Regions from separate parts of the Micromonospora sp. NPDC049047 genome, predicted to be linked through region 3. Evidence: riboswitches for the same ligand, from Rfam matches in the RefSeq annotation. Region 3 holds a riboswitch; each other region holds the start of a gene.
What was found. A riboswitch is a leader RNA that binds a small molecule or an ion and turns the genes downstream of it on or off. The one in region 3 is predicted to bind cyclic di-AMP.
Positions count from the first base shown of each region.

Region 1: linked by a shared signal. The riboswitch ahead of AB0B86_RS06730 (NlpC/P60 family protein) and the one ahead of AB0B86_RS04400 (hypothetical protein) in region 3 are both predicted to bind cyclic di-AMP.
Region 2: linked by a shared signal. The riboswitch ahead of AB0B86_RS25510 (C39 family peptidase) and the one ahead of AB0B86_RS04400 (hypothetical protein) in region 3 are both predicted to bind cyclic di-AMP.

Region 1 covers NZ_JBEZEY010000003.1:234,095-238,847, reverse strand. Annotated here, with positions in the region: gene AB0B86_RS06740 (NlpC/P60 family protein) at 1-598, shown strand, start outside; gene AB0B86_RS06735 (N-acetylmuramoyl-L-alanine amidase) at 654-2,621, opposite strand; cyclic di-AMP (ydaO/yuaA leader) riboswitch at 2,856-2,991, shown strand; gene AB0B86_RS06730 (NlpC/P60 family protein) at 3,005-4,045, shown strand; gene dcd (dCTP deaminase) at 4,108-4,686, opposite strand.
Region 2 covers NZ_JBEZEY010000019.1:117,595-122,347, reverse strand. Annotated here, with positions in the region: gene AB0B86_RS25525 (acyltransferase) at 1-1,304, shown strand, start outside; gene AB0B86_RS25520 (hypothetical protein) at 1,393-1,776, shown strand; gene AB0B86_RS25515 (hypothetical protein) at 1,911-2,681, shown strand; cyclic di-AMP (ydaO/yuaA leader) riboswitch at 2,966-3,107, shown strand; gene AB0B86_RS25510 (C39 family peptidase) at 3,338-4,186, shown strand; gene AB0B86_RS25505 (alpha/beta fold hydrolase) at 4,320-4,753, shown strand, end outside.
Region 3 covers NZ_JBEZEY010000002.1:301,439-306,191, forward strand. Annotated here, with positions in the region: gene AB0B86_RS04400 (hypothetical protein) at 52-1,071, opposite strand; cyclic di-AMP (ydaO/yuaA leader) riboswitch at 1,076-1,206, opposite strand; gene AB0B86_RS04405 (YibE/F family protein) at 1,373-2,743, opposite strand; gene AB0B86_RS04410 (copper-translocating P-type ATPase) at 3,143-4,753, shown strand, end outside.

The DNA.
Region 1 (4,753 bases), on a different contig from region 3:
GCAGCTCACCATCCTCGACCGGCTGGCCGCGCAGGAGCGCAAGGAGGTCGAGGGCGTCCTCGCCGTACGGGCGAAGTACGACGGCGAGAAGCAGAAGCTGGACACCCTGATCGCCACGCAGACCAAGCAGCAGAACGATCTGGCGGCCAAGAAGAAGCAGATCGACGCCGAGATCAAGCAGCTCGAGGCGTCGATGCCGAAGACCACTGTCAAGACCGCCGGCTGCCCGACCATCAACGGTGTGCTCGCCGTGGCCGCGCAGAAGGCGATCAAGACCGCCTGCCAGCAGGTCGGCGATCCGTATGTCTGGGGCGCCACCGGTCCGAACTCGTTCGACTGCTCGGGCCTCACCCAGTACGCCTACAAGTCGGCCGGGATCTACCTCACCCACCACACCGGTGACCAGTGGAATGAGGGGAAGGCCGTGGCGAGAGCCGACGCCCGCCCCGGTGACCTGGTCTTCTTCTACTCCGGCCTGAGCCATGTCGGGCTCTATCTGGGTAACAACCAGATGGTGCACGCCCCACGTGCCGGTAAACCGGTGCAGGTGTCGAGCATCAACACCATGCCGGTCGCAGGTTTCCGCCGACCTGGCTGATCCCCACCACGCGACGACGGCCCCCGGTCATTCCGACCGGGGGCCGTCGTGGTTCTCAGCGGGGTGCGCCCACCGGGGACGGCAGGAGCTGCACGTCGGCCAGGTCGACGTACATGATGCGGTGGCCGAACTGGATCTGCGCGTACCGGTTCTTGCCGCGGATCACCGTCCAGTCACCGGGTGACGAGCCGTCGACGGTGCTGGCCCGGTAGTACTCGCCCGGCAGCACCGCGCCGACGGCGTACCGCTGCCCGGCGGCCAGGGTGTACTGCAGTGGCGAGATCGTCTGGTAGGGCACGCCGGCCGGATAGGCCGCCTCCTCCGGGTAGGCCCGCCCGTACACCGGGATGGTGGTCCGGCCGGGCTTCGGGGTGGCCACCAGGCCGACGGTCCAGCTGGCGGTGGGCGTGGACGCCGGGTTGTGGAACCAGGCCCGCTGCCCCAGGTACCAGATCGCCGTCCAGTCACCCTGCCGGCCGGCCAGCGCGTACGTCTGGCCGGCGGAGGCACGGGCACCGTGGTCGGACACCTCCATCGTGTTCGGGGTGCCGTCGGGGCGCAGCGCGATGTCATTCACAAGCGGCGCGTCCGCGGCCGGTGCGGAGCGCAGCACCACCGCCGAGGAGCCGCGCGGCGCGCACGGCACCCCGGCGGTGACGCAGCCGACGAACGCGGGCTGGTTGGTGGTGAAGTCCGGATCGATCCGGACCAGTCCGGTGGCCGGGGTGCCGGTGTCCAACCGGGGTGCGTGCAGCAGTTCGAAGTAGTGGGTCCAGTCCCAGTACGGACCCGTGTCCCAGTGCATGCCACGGACGGTCGCGGCGGTGGTGCCTGGCACGTTGTCGTGGCCGATGATGTGCTGGCGGTCAAGCGGGATGCCCAGCCGCAGCGCGAGGTGCCGGACCAGTTTCGCCGAGGTCCGGTACATCGCCTCGGTGTACCAGGTGCCCTGCGCCGCGAAGCCCTCGTGCTCCAACCCGACCGACTTGGCGTTGACGTACCAGTTGCCGGCGTGCCAGGCGACGTCCTTGGTCTTCACGTGCTGAGCGATGTGCCCGTCCACCGAGCGCAGCGTGTAGTGCCAGCTCACGTAGGTCGGGTCCTGCACGAGTTGCAGGGTGGTGGCCCAGCTTCCCTCGGTGTCGTGGATGACTATGTACTCGATCTTCTGCCGGGCGGGTCGGTCGGACAGGTCGTGGTTGCCGTAGTCCCCGTCGCCGAACGCCGCGTAGGGCGCCGGAATCCACTCGCAGGAGATGGTCCGGGGGCATTCCAGCCCGTCCGGGCGGGCGAGCCGGCGCAGACCCAGTCGGTCCAGCCAGGAGCGTTGCGGGCGGATCGCCCGGGCCGGCAGCGCGATCCGCTGCCCGTCGTCGGTCACCCGGGACTCTCCGGCGCCGATGGTGGTGAAGACCTCGTCGGCGAAGGCCGCCGCGGCGTCGGCGCTGTCCGCGCCGGCGTAGCGGGCCACCGCGCCGTACCAGCTGGCCGGGTCGGTGCCGGCACCGATCGGCGCGCCCAACTCCCGCTGGTACGACGCCAGCAGCGCGGCACCGCCCCGGATGTTGACGTAGGCGTCGGTGCGCAGCGCGTCGGGGGTCGCGCCGGTGAGCGCGGCGGCGGCGTCCACGGTCTGCAACGCGGCGGCGGGTGGCGCCGGGTCCTCGGCCGGCCGGGGCGCAGGTGCCAGCGCGGTACGGGAGTCGTCGCCGCGCGGGTCCTCGGTGCCGGTGTCGTGGTGGCCGCCCACTGGCAGCGCGGCCACGTGTCGGGCGTCGGTCAGGTGCATGGGGCCGTAACCGCCGCTGGTGCTGGGGGTGCCGGCGTTGCTGTCCCAGCGGGACTCCAGGTAGGAGAGGCCGAGCAGCACGTCGGTCGGTACGCCGTACTCGGCGGCCGCGGCGGCGTACTGCTGCTGGCGGTCGGTCGCGGGTGCGGCAGTGGCGTTGGCAGGTAGCGGGACAGTGGTCGCGGCGGCGACCACGGCGGCCACCGTCGCGGCGAGCAGGGTTGGACGATGCATTGAACCCCCTGTATTGCGCGGGTGAAGGTGAGGTCACCTTCGCGCCGGCCGGGAGTCCGCGTCAATACCTTTCCATCCATCGATCAGTAGGGAAAGAAATTTTCACGTACGGTCGGTGACCCTCTCGGATCGGTACGGAGTGTCACGGCCGCACGGGTTGCGAAGTGGTAACGAGCGTCTCTACTCTGGTCATTCGTCGGCCCGATAGCAGCTCCGTCCAGCCCGGGCGGTAACGGACCGACACCGCCGAGTCGTTTCCGAACGAACCGGGGACCCATGTCCCCCGGGGTGAATCCGCAGCCACTGCGGTAGGGCGCCGACTTCCCGCCCGAACCCGTCAGCTAACCCGGTAGGCGGTCAGGAAGAAGGAGTACGGAACCCCGGTGGCACTCCATGCCCCGCGGCCGTCGTCCGAGCGGTCGGCAGCAGCCGGCCCGACGTCGATCGTGCCGCGTCCACGCTGGTCCCGCTTCACCACCGCGCTCGCCGCACTGGCCGGCGTCGCCGTCGTCCTGACCGGCAGCGCCACGGCGGCCCACGCCGACCCGTCCGTCGCCGAGATCGAGCGCCAGATCGACGCCGACTGGAACAAACTCGAGCCGATCATCGAACAGCACAACGCCACCCGGATCGACCTCGCCGCCAAGCGCAAGCAGGCCGAGGCGCTGGCCGCCCGGATCACCCCGCTTGAGCGTCAGGTCGACGCCGCGATGGACAAGGTCAGTGCCCTGGCCGTGCGCGCCTACAAGGGCGAGAACGTGCTTACCGTCAACGCGGTGCTGGGCAGCCGGTCACCGAGTGAGGTGGTCGGTCAACTCGAACTGCTCGACCGCTTCGCGCACAACCAGCAGCAGGACGTCCGCGAGGTGGCCGACCTGCGCGACCAGTTGGCCGGGCAGAAGGCGCCACTCGACCAGATGGTGGCCCAGTTGACCCGCACCGAGGCGCAACTGGCGGCGAAGAAGAAGCAGATCAACGAGGAGATCGACAAGCTGCAGAAGCTGCGCCTCAAGGTGTACGGCAGCGGTGGTGGCGGTCCGTTGCGCCCGGCTCCCTGCCCCGGCAGCTATCCCGGCGGCGCCGCGGGCACGGCCGTCAAGTTCGCCTGCGCGCAGATCGGCAAGCCCTACGTCTGGGGTGCCGAGGGCCCGAACTCGTACGACTGCTCCGGGCTGATGCTTGCCGCCTGGGCGAAGGCCGGGGTGTCACTGCCGCACAACGCCGCCGCGCAGAGCCGCGTCACCAAGAACGTCAGCAGGGCCGACCTGCGCCCCGGCGACCTGGTCTTCTACTACAGCGACATCCACCACGTCGGCATGTACGTCGGCGGCGGCTGGGTGGTGCACGCCTCGCAGGCCGGTCAACCGATCAAGATGAAGAAGGTCGACGACGGCCCGATCCACAGCTACGGCCGCCCAGGCTGATCGAGGGTGCTGACCGAAGGGCCCGTCGCGATTCGTCGCGGCGGGCCCTCGTCGTCACGGGATCAGCGGGTCGGCCAGGTGCGCCAGTGCTGCCAGGCGCGGCTCGGCGTCGGGCCCCGCTGCCCCTGGTAACGGGATCCGTAGACCGCCGAGCCGTACGGGTGCTCGGCCGGCGAGGAGAGCCGGAAGATGCAGAGCTGCCCGATCTTCATGCCCGGCCAGAGGGTGATCGGCAGGTTCGCCACGTTGGAGAGTTCGAGCGTGACGTGACCGGAGAAGCCGGGGTCGATGAAGCCTGCGGTGGAGTGCGTGAGCAGCCCGAGCCGCCCCAGCGAACTCTTGCCCTCCAGCCGGCCGGCGAGCTGGTCGCCCAGTGAGATGACCTCAAGTGTCGAGGCGAGCACGAACTCCCCGGGGTGCAGCACGAACGGCTCCCCGTCGGGCACCTCGACCGCCGACGTCAGGTCGTCCTGCTGCATCGCCGGGTCGATGTGGGTGTAGAGGTGGTTGTTGAAGACCCGGAACAGCCGGTCCAGCCGTACGTCGATGCTTGAGGGTTGGACCAGGGTGGGCTCGAACGGCTCCAGGCCCAGCGTGCCGGCCTTGATCTCGGAGACCAGGTCGCGGTCGGAGAGCAGCATCGGACCACCATAGCGGCGCTGCCGAAACTGGCCGGATTCGGTGCCGGTGACCAGCGCGTCGAGGTCG
Region 2 (4,753 bases), on a different contig from region 3:
CGAGCGCCGCCGCGACGTCAACCGCCAGGCCCGTCCCCGCTCCGTCCCGGCTGCCCTCGCTCACCGGGCTGCGGTGGATCGCCGCGCTGCTGGTCTTCGGGTTCCACGCGGGCACCATGCGGATCATCGCCGAGCCGGACTACAAGGCGGTGGTCGACAAGTTGTTCAGCCTCGGCCTGTCCGGGGTGCAGTTCTTCTTCATCCTCAGCGGATTCGTGCTGGTCTGGTCGGCCCGGGCCGGCGACTCCCGGCGTACCTTCTGGCGGCGACGAATTGCCAAGATCTACCCCAACCACCTGGTGCTGTGGGGGGCGACGTTGCTTGTCGCCTGGTGGTTCGCCGACCCGGTGCTGCCGGCCGCCGCGCTGGAGAACCTGCTGTTGTTGCAGGCCTGGGACCCCCGGCCGGGCTGGTTCTACAGCATCAACACGGTGAGCTGGTCGCTCTCCTGCGAGTTCTTCTTCTACCTCTGCCTGCCGCTGGTGCTGCCGCTGCTGCGCCGGGCCCGGCCGAAGCTGCTCTGGGCGCTCGTCGTCGCGATGCCACTGCTGATCCTCGCGCTCTGGCCGGCCCAGCACCTGGTGCCGGAGGTGAGCCGCTGGTGGTTCACCCAGATCTTCCCGCCGGCCCGGTCGCTGGAGTTCTGGTTGGGCGCGGTGGCGGCCGAGTTGATGCGCCGGGGTCTCTGGCGTGGCCCCGGGCTGACCTGGGCCAGCGTCATCTTCGTGGGTGTCTGGGCGGCCGCCGCGCAGTGGATTCCCGCGGAGTTGTGGACCACGTTGCTCGCTGTCGCGTACCTGCTTGTCATCACCGCCGCCGCGGACGCGGACGTGCGGGACCGGCGGTCGCCGTGGCGGTCCCGGCCGCTGGTCTGGCTCGGCGAGGTCTCCTTCGCCTTCTACCTGGTCCACGTGCTGGTGATGACGAGCGTGCTGCGCTTCACCGGCGACTGGGGGACCGGCTTCGCGGGTTGGCGCGGCCCGGCCGTGGTGCTCGGTTTCCTGCTGGTGACCCTGCTCCTCGCCGCGCTGCTGCACCGCTACGTGGAAACCCCGATGATGCGCCGGCTCGCACCGCGCCGTCCGGCCCGATCGGCGTCCATCCCCGGACAACGCACCGCCGCGACGCGGACCAGCGGCACCGCCGCGACCCGGACCAGCGGCACCGTCGCGACGCGGACCAGCGGCACCGCCGCGACGCGGACCAGCGGCACCGCCGCCGAGACCGACGGCGCGGGGACCCGGACCGAGGCCGACGGGCCCGACCAGACCGGCAGCCGATCAACGTACGCGGACACCCGCTGACGCCGTCCGACCTGGTCAACGGGTGCGGCGGCGCGTCGACACGCCCGTGGTCGATGCGCCACTGTCGGCACGACGGTAGCGTGGTGACGTGCTTCCGGTCGCGCTCACCTGTCCGCTGTGGTGGGTGGCGCGCTTGACGACCCGGGTGCTGACCAGCCTCGCCGTCGTCGCGGCCCTGGCGCTCGGCGCCGGTCCGGCCTCGGCCGCCGCGCCAACGTCGCACCCCGGCGTCACGTCGAGCGTGACCGCCGGGTCGCACCCGAGCGCCGCATCGAGCGTGCGCGTCGTGTCGGGTGCGGGTGCCGCCGAGGAGGCCCTCCCGGCCTGGTCGCTCGACGCGCAGCCGACGCTCCCCGAGGGTCTGGGTGCCGCCGCGACCGCCGCGCTGCCGGTGCGCCTGGCCGGGCCCGACCGGCGGTCCCTCGTCGACGCCTCCAGCGGTAGGACACCCCGGGGTCCACCCGGGCGCTGAGCCACCGGGGCAGGCGCCCCGTCGCCGCACCCTGTCGATCCACCAGCTCCGCCTTCCCGCCGATCCGTGGCCCGCCGTGGCCCGCTGGCCGGCGGGGCTCCCCATCGCTCTGTTTCCTCCGCGAGGTGCCGACCATGGAGACCGCCGTCTTCTACCAGTTCGTAACCGAGGTGCCGCAGGCCGCTGCGATCTGGTCGGCCCTGCTCCTGCTCGCGCTGGGCGTGCTGGCCGTGCTTGTCGCCCGGCCCGAACGGGACCGGCCCACCGACGACCCGTCCCCGGCCGCACCGACGGCGCGCGAGGTGGCCGCGGCCGAACTCCTCGACAGACGCCGGTACGCCGAGGAGGTCGCCGTCGCCGCCGCTGGCGCGGCCAGGACGGCCCAGCGGCGACGCGATGCCTGGCTGACCAGTCAGGAAGCTGTGGAACGCGCCTGGACGCGGTACGACGAGGCGGACACGGCCGCCCGCCGCTTCGCGGGTTGCGGGGCGCTACCCACCCCGGACACCCCCCGCACCCCCGCTGAGTACGCCGCCCGGGAGCGCTACCTGCACCGCGCGGCGATGGCGGCGTACTGGCGTGGCGACCTGAGCATGGCCCAGCTCAGCGATGTGTTCGGACACCGGCGGGGCTGGGACCCCCGGCGGCACCCGGTCGAGCAGGAAGCGCTGCTCAGTCGGTCGATCCGGGAGGAGAGACGGGCCGACTACCAGGCCGCCGCCGACGCGGAGCGGGCCCTGTGGCGGGCTGCGGAGTTGGCCGCCGAGTCGGCGCGCAGCCTTGCCGAGGAGGCCGCAGCGGCAGCGGCCCGGCTGCGGCCGAGTCGGGCGCCCGCGCGCCGGCTGGTCCGCGGGGCGGTGCGTCCCGCCGTCGTGGCACGCTGGCGCCCAGCCCGTGTGGGTTGAGCCCGATCCGTTATGTGAGCCCGCTCACGGGATTCCAGAATCGGGCGTCCGGCACGTTCGGCTCGATTGTTCACGGCGTTCTGGCCGCACTCTCGGCGACCTGTCCGGTTGTGGCCCGTAGGCGTCGCCGTAACCGCTTGTCCCATCGAGTCACGTCATCGGCAATACGCGCAGAAATTGCCGTGCAGTTTCGGGTTTACGCAGGTGGGCCTGGCTTGGCACCGTGTGGTTGGGCCAGTAGTGTCGTCCCGTCCGGTGCGGTAATCGATCGCAAGACGCGACGCCGCGCCGACCCGCTCAATCGTGATGAACGAACCGGGGACCCATCAGTAAGTCCGGGGTGAATCCGCGAGCATCGGCCCGCGGTAGGGCGATCTTCCCGCCCGAATCCGTCAGCTAACCCGGTAGGCGGTGTCGGAAGGAGTTCCATTCTCGTGCAGCACCTCCCCACCCCTCGGCTGTTCCCTCGCCTCCACGGCGCAGCGGTGCCCCCGCTCATTCGTCAAGCGACGGTGAGCTGACCCCCGGGTCATCGCCTAACCGCCCGGCCCCGCCGGGCGTCCCCTGAGCGGTTCACCATCCGCGGACCACAGTCCGCGCGCTGGCGCCTGCCCGGATGCCGGTCCGGCCCCCGGTGTGCCGCTCTCCCCCCGACCGTGGAGGACCCCGTGAAGCACACCCTGCAGCGTCAGCTCCGTCGCATCGCGACCGAGCGCCCGTACCAGATCATCGCCGCCTCCGCCGCGGCCCTCGTGATCGCCGGCACCACCGGCACCCTGCTCACCACCGCCGACGACGCGCCGGCCGACCAGCGCACCGCGACCACAGTCGCCGAGCTGCGCAGCGACGTCGCCGCCTCCCGTGGCGAGGTGCGCGACGCCTCCCCGTCGGCCACCGCAGCGCCGACAAGCGCCGCCCCGGCCACCAGCGCCGCCGCGCCCGCCGCCAAGGCCACGAGCAACCCGGACCTCACCCGTAAGCCGACGCCGCCGAAGCCGCCCGCGACCAAGGTGCTCGACTACGAGTACCAGGCGCAGAACACCTACTACAACTGCGGTCCGGCGGCCACCCGTAACGCGCTCAGCGCCGCCGGGATCGACCGTACCCAGGAGGAACTCGGCGCCGAGCTGGGCACCACCGAGATGGGCACCAACTCGGCCGAGGACACCACCCGGGTGCTCAACGCCGAGGTGAAGGGCTCCCCGTACCGGACCCGGATGTTCGCCGGCGCGCCCAGCCCGGCGCAGATGGACCGCCTCCAGGCCGATGTCGTCAAGGCCATCACCGACGGCCGGGGCGTTGTCGCGAACGTCGTCGGCGACGCCACCGACACCGACGGCGGCTGGCACTCCTACGGCGGCGGGCACTACATCGCCGTCGTGGGTTACAAGGACAACGGCCGTACGGTGCGCATCGCCGACTCGGCCAACGCTGCCGACCCGTCGTACTGGATCACCACCATCGACCTGGCCAACTGGATCGCCAGCCGGGGCTACTCCGCCTGACCCGGGCACGCTGGACCGCAGCGGGCGCCGTCCCCCACAAGGGGCCGGCGCCCGCTGCGTCTTCCACGGCGGTCCGCGGTACGCCCCGTCGACGACTCTCGTACCGGGCCGGGAACCGTGGGAGACTGCGGCCGTGGTGGATGAATCGGGTGGTCACGCCGGTCGAGGGCCGGTCCTGCTGCTGTTGCACGGGATGGGCGCGACCGGTGACGTGTGGTTGCCCTGGGCGCCGCATCTGGCCCACCACTGGCCCGGTCGGTGGCTGGCACCGGACCTCGCCGGTCACGGCTGGGCGTCGCCGCTGCCGTCGTACTCCTTCGCCGGCTTCGCCCAGCGGATCGCGCAGGCACTCGCCCCCGACGACCGGCTCGTCGTGCTCGGGCACTCGCTGGGTGGCGTGGTCGGCCTCGCGTTGGCCGCGCGCGACGCCGGGATGCCGGTGGACGCGGTGGTCGGGTTGGGCATCAAGGCGCTCTGGTCACCAGCCGAGCTGGAACATGCCGCTGAGCTGGCCGCCCGCCCGGTGAGCTGGTTCGCCAGCCGTACCGAGGCGGCCCGTCGCTACCT
Region 3 (4,753 bases):
GAGGGCCGCCCCGCAGTACGCGGAGCGGCCCTCGGCAACAGGTGGCGCGGGTCAGAGCATCGACATGTGTACGTGGTCGGTGTGGTTCGACGGTCCGCTGTAGGACTTCCAGCCGGTCGCCGGGAACCAGATCTGCCGGTTCCAGATCACGTAGTAGATGCCGAGCCGGTCGGCGTTGCGGATGAGGAACGCGGCCACGTTGTTGCCGTACATCCGGGTGTCGTTGTTGTGCCACGGGCTGAAGCCGCTCTTCTGCAACGACCAGTCGCAGGCGCGGCCCTTCGGGTGCTCGTACGGTCCACCGTTGCGGTGACAGCCGACGAACCGGTTGAATCCGGCGGCCTTGACTTCCTTGTACGCGTGCAGCGTCCGCGGCGTGACGCAACCGGACGTGGTCGGGTCCTTCTCGCTGCAGGACTGCGGCTTCCAGTCACCGTCGGCGGTGCGACCCGGGCCGATCTTGGCGACCTTCGAGGTGGCGTCGACCAGGCCGCCGGTGAAGCCCTTGCCGCCGACCAGGGCGAGCGCCTTGTCGGCCTCGCTCTTGCGCTTGGCCATCACGGCGGTCTGCTTCTGCTGCTCCCGGACCTCGGTGTCGAGGAGCAGTTTGGCCTGCTCGGCGCGGGACTTCGCCGCGTTGACCTCGGCGAGCTTGTTCTCGTTCACCATGTTGATCTCGTCGAGCATCGCGGCGCGCTGGACGAACGTGTCCGGGGCGTCGCTCTCCAGCAGCATCGCGAGCGCGCCGATCCGACCGGTCCGGTACGACTGGGCGGCGATCTGCCCGACCTGTGGTGTCAGTGCGTCCAGGTCGGCCTTGGCCCGGTCCACCTCCAGCGCCAACTCCAACTGCCGCTTCTTGGATTTGTCCAGCTTGGACTTGGCGGCGGAGTAGTCGCGGTTGACCTGCTCGATGAGGTCGGTGATGAGCTTGGGCTCGTCGTCCTCCTCGTGCCCGGATGGTGTGGGGGTCGTCGGAGCGGCGTGGGCCGGGAGAGGCCCGGCGAGCACGGTCAGTGCGGCGATCACGGCCACCACGGGTGTCAACCAGCGGCGTAGGGGTGCCGTCACAATGTTCCCTTCCCTCGACCGCCGACCGGGTTAGCTGACGGGTTCGGGGCGGAAGTGGCCCCTACCGCTGACGCGGATTCACCCCACACACCTGGGTCCCCGGCTCGCCGGTTGGCGATTGGGCGGTGGCACCGCAGGCGCCGCTTCGCGCCTTCATCGGTAACCGGCAGCGAGGTTACCCGAGAGTCGACTCGGTGAGCTACGCCTGGATGCCGACCAAAAGTGTCATTTCGCCATAGCGTTTGGTAACCAGTGACGCGGTTCTCAGGGGGGAGACCCGATCTGGTCACGCTGAGGAGTGTCACCATGCCGTATCCGTGCTCCTGTTCGACTCCGGCCACCCGTCGGTGGCGGTGGATGCGGGCCGGGTCCGCGTCTCGTCCGGCTCGTCGGATCGCGCCGTCCGCGGCGCGTTGAGGGCGGCAAGTGCCTCCGCCGGGTCCGGTTGGGGGCGCGGCCCGGGGGCGTCGCCCGGCGGCGTGGCGTCGACACGTCCGGCCGTGGTCACGATCGCGGCCAGCCCGGTGGTCAGTGGCACGGCGGCGATCAGCCCGAGTGTGGCGACCGCGCTGCGGACGATTTCCTGCGCGAGGAACTCGCTCGTGAGAATCTGCCCGATCGGCCGCGAGTCGGCGGTGAGCAGGAGCAGGAGGGGCAGCGACGCGCCCGCGTACGCCAACACGATGGTGTTGACGGTGGAGGCGATGTGCGCGCGGCCGACGCGGGTCGCCGCCCGGTACAGCTGTATCCGGGTCAGCCCGGGATTGGCGTTCGCCAACTCGGTGACGGTGGCGGCCTGGGTGACCGTCACGTCGTCGAGCACCCCGAGCGAACCGATGATGATCCCGGCGAGCAGCAGGCCGTGCAGGTCCACGTCACCCTGGAACATCGACAGTGTCGTCGCCTCCTCACTGCCGAAGCCGGTGAGGTGGGTCGCCGCGGTGGCGATGGTGGCGAGCGCGCCGGTCAGTACCAGGCTGCCCAGGGTGCCGAGCACCGCGACCGAGGTCTGCGCGGTGACGCCGTGGGTCAGATAGAGCACCACGAACATGATCAGGGCGGCGCCGACCACCGCCACCAGCAGCGGTGATCTGCCGGCACCGATGCCCGGCAGTACGAAGGTGAGCAGGATGGCGAAGCTGGCCGCCAACCCGCCGAGCGCGGCCAGCCCCCGCCACCGGCCGAACGCGACGATCGCGGCAGCGAAGACCACCGCCAGCCACACGAGGGGAGTGCCGCGCTGGTGCTCGGCGATGTTCCAGTTGCTGGTGGCGGGATCGGTAGGGTCGGTCAACTGGACCAGGATGACCTCGTCGCCGACGTCCACCCGTGGTGCGCCCGGACCGTCGGGCACCGGTGTCCGCACCTGCTGGCCGGCGGCGGGGCCGTCGTCCACCCGGACGTCGACAGTGCCGCACGGCCCGGCGCCGGTCCTGGGTGTGTCCTCGGGGCTCGACGGCAGCGGCGGGCACGGCTCGGTCACCACGCGGGTCACCGTGCCGGCGTAGCGCGGCACGTCCGCTCCTCCGTCGGTCTGCGTCGCTCCTCCGCGCGGCCAGAGCAGTGCCGCGGCGAGCACTGTGGCGACGAAGAGGGGCACCACCGTCACGACGAGGATCCGTCGCACCCGGGGCGGGGCGGACGGCGCGGGACGGGCGTGGTCGGAACCCAAGTCGAGACTCCCAACGATCCGGTGCGGGATACGTGTCAGCGGGCCGCGCGGTTCACCGTTTCGACGCGAACGCGCCGGACGGCGGTGCGGTTCGCTGCCTGCCGACCGCCTGATCACTGACGGTCAGTGCGCGGCCGGTCGGCCGCGTCACCACGCCGTCGCGGCGTCCGGATGTGCGGCGGCATGCGCAGGGCGATCATGGGAGATGCTAGTCAGCCCACCGGGAGGTTGCCGGGCGCGCCGGAGCGTCGAGCGGCCGAACCGCCCGCGTGGTGGCCGTCGGGCCGGCATGTTGGAAGCATGTCCGCTCCGACCCCACCCGAGCACCCACAGCGCGCTGCACCCGTGCCGCACGAAAAGCACGCCGGACACGACAAGCACGCCGGGCACGATCCTGCCATGTTCCGCCGCCGGTTCTGGGTCTGCCTGGTGCTCACCGTCCCGGTGGTGCTGACGAGTCACCTCGTGTCGGATCGGCTGGGCCTGGCCGGAGGCGCTGGCTCCTGGGTGGGGCCGGTGCTCGGCTCGGTGGTGTTCTGGTGGGGCGGTTGGCCGTTCCTGGTCGGTGCGATCCGGGAGGTGCGCGACCGGGCGCCCGGGATGATGCTGCTCGTCGCGATGGCGATCACCGTCGCCTACACCGCGTCCCTGGCCACCAGCCTGGGTGCCTTCGACCTGGACTTCTGGTGGGAGTTGGCAGCGCTGGTCACCATCATGCTGCTCGGGCACTGGCAGGAGATGAAGGCCATCGGGCAGGCCCGGGGGGCGCTGGCGGCGCTGGCCGCGCTGCTGCCGGACGAGGCGGAACGGGTGGCGGCGGACGGCCGGATCGAGGTGGTGCCGGTGACCGTGCTGCGGCTCGACGACGTGGTGCTGGTCCGGCCGGGGGGTCGGGTGCCGGCGGACGGCCGGGTCGTCGGCGGTGGCGCCGAACTGGACGAGTCGATGATCACTGGCGAGTCGCGACCGGTCGCGCGGTCGACAGGTGACCGGGTGGTGGCCGGCACCGTCGCCACCGACTCGGCGATCCGGGTCCGGGTGGAGGCGGTGGGTGAGCAGACCGCCCTCGCCGGCATCCAGCGGATGGTCGCGCAGGCCCAGGGCTCCGGCGGGCGGGCCCAACTGCTTGCCGACCGGTTCGCCGCCGCGCTGTTCTACCTGGCAACCGGCACCGCCGTGCTGACCGTGCTGGTCTGGACCGCGCTCGGTCAGCCGGACCAGGCGGTGGTCCGTGCGGTCACCGTCCTGGTGATCGCCTGTCCGCACGCGCTTGGTCTCGCCATCCCGCTTGTCGTCGCGCTCTCCACCGGCCTCGCCGCGCGGTCCGGGATCCTGGTGAAGGACCGGTTGGCGTTGGAACGGATGCGCACCGTCGGCGCGGTGCTCTTCGACAAGACCGGCACGCTGACCCGGGGTGAGCACGGGGTGACCGACCTGGTGACGGCGGCGGGCGTCGGACGGGACGAGGTGCTGCGGATCGCGGCGGCCGTCGAGTCGGACAGCGAACATCCGTTGGCCCGGGCGATCGTGGCGGCGGCCGAGCCCGGTGGCGCGGCCCGGGCCGTCGGGTTCCGGTCCCTGCCGGGCCGCGGTGTGCAGGCGACAGTCGACGGCACGGAGTACGCGGTGGGCGGGCCGGCTCTGCTGCGGGAGCTGGGTCTCGTGCTCCCCGCCGACGTGGCGGCGGCGACCGGGCGGTGGTCGGCGCGGGGTGCCGCGGTGCTGCACCTGGTGCGGCTGCCGGCGGCGGTGCTCGGTGCGTTCGCGCTTACCGACGAGGTACGTCCGGAGGCCCGGCGCGCGGTCGACGAGCTGCGTGCCGAGGGGATCCGGACCATCGCCATGATCACTGGTGACGCCCGGCCGGTGGCCGAGGCGGTCGCCGCCGACCTCGGCTTCCGGCCCGGCGTCGACGAGGTCTTCGCCGAGGTGTTGCCGGCCGAGAAGGACGATCGGGTGGCCGAGCTTCAGCGGCGGGGGCTGGTGGTGGCGATGGTCGGCGACGGGGTG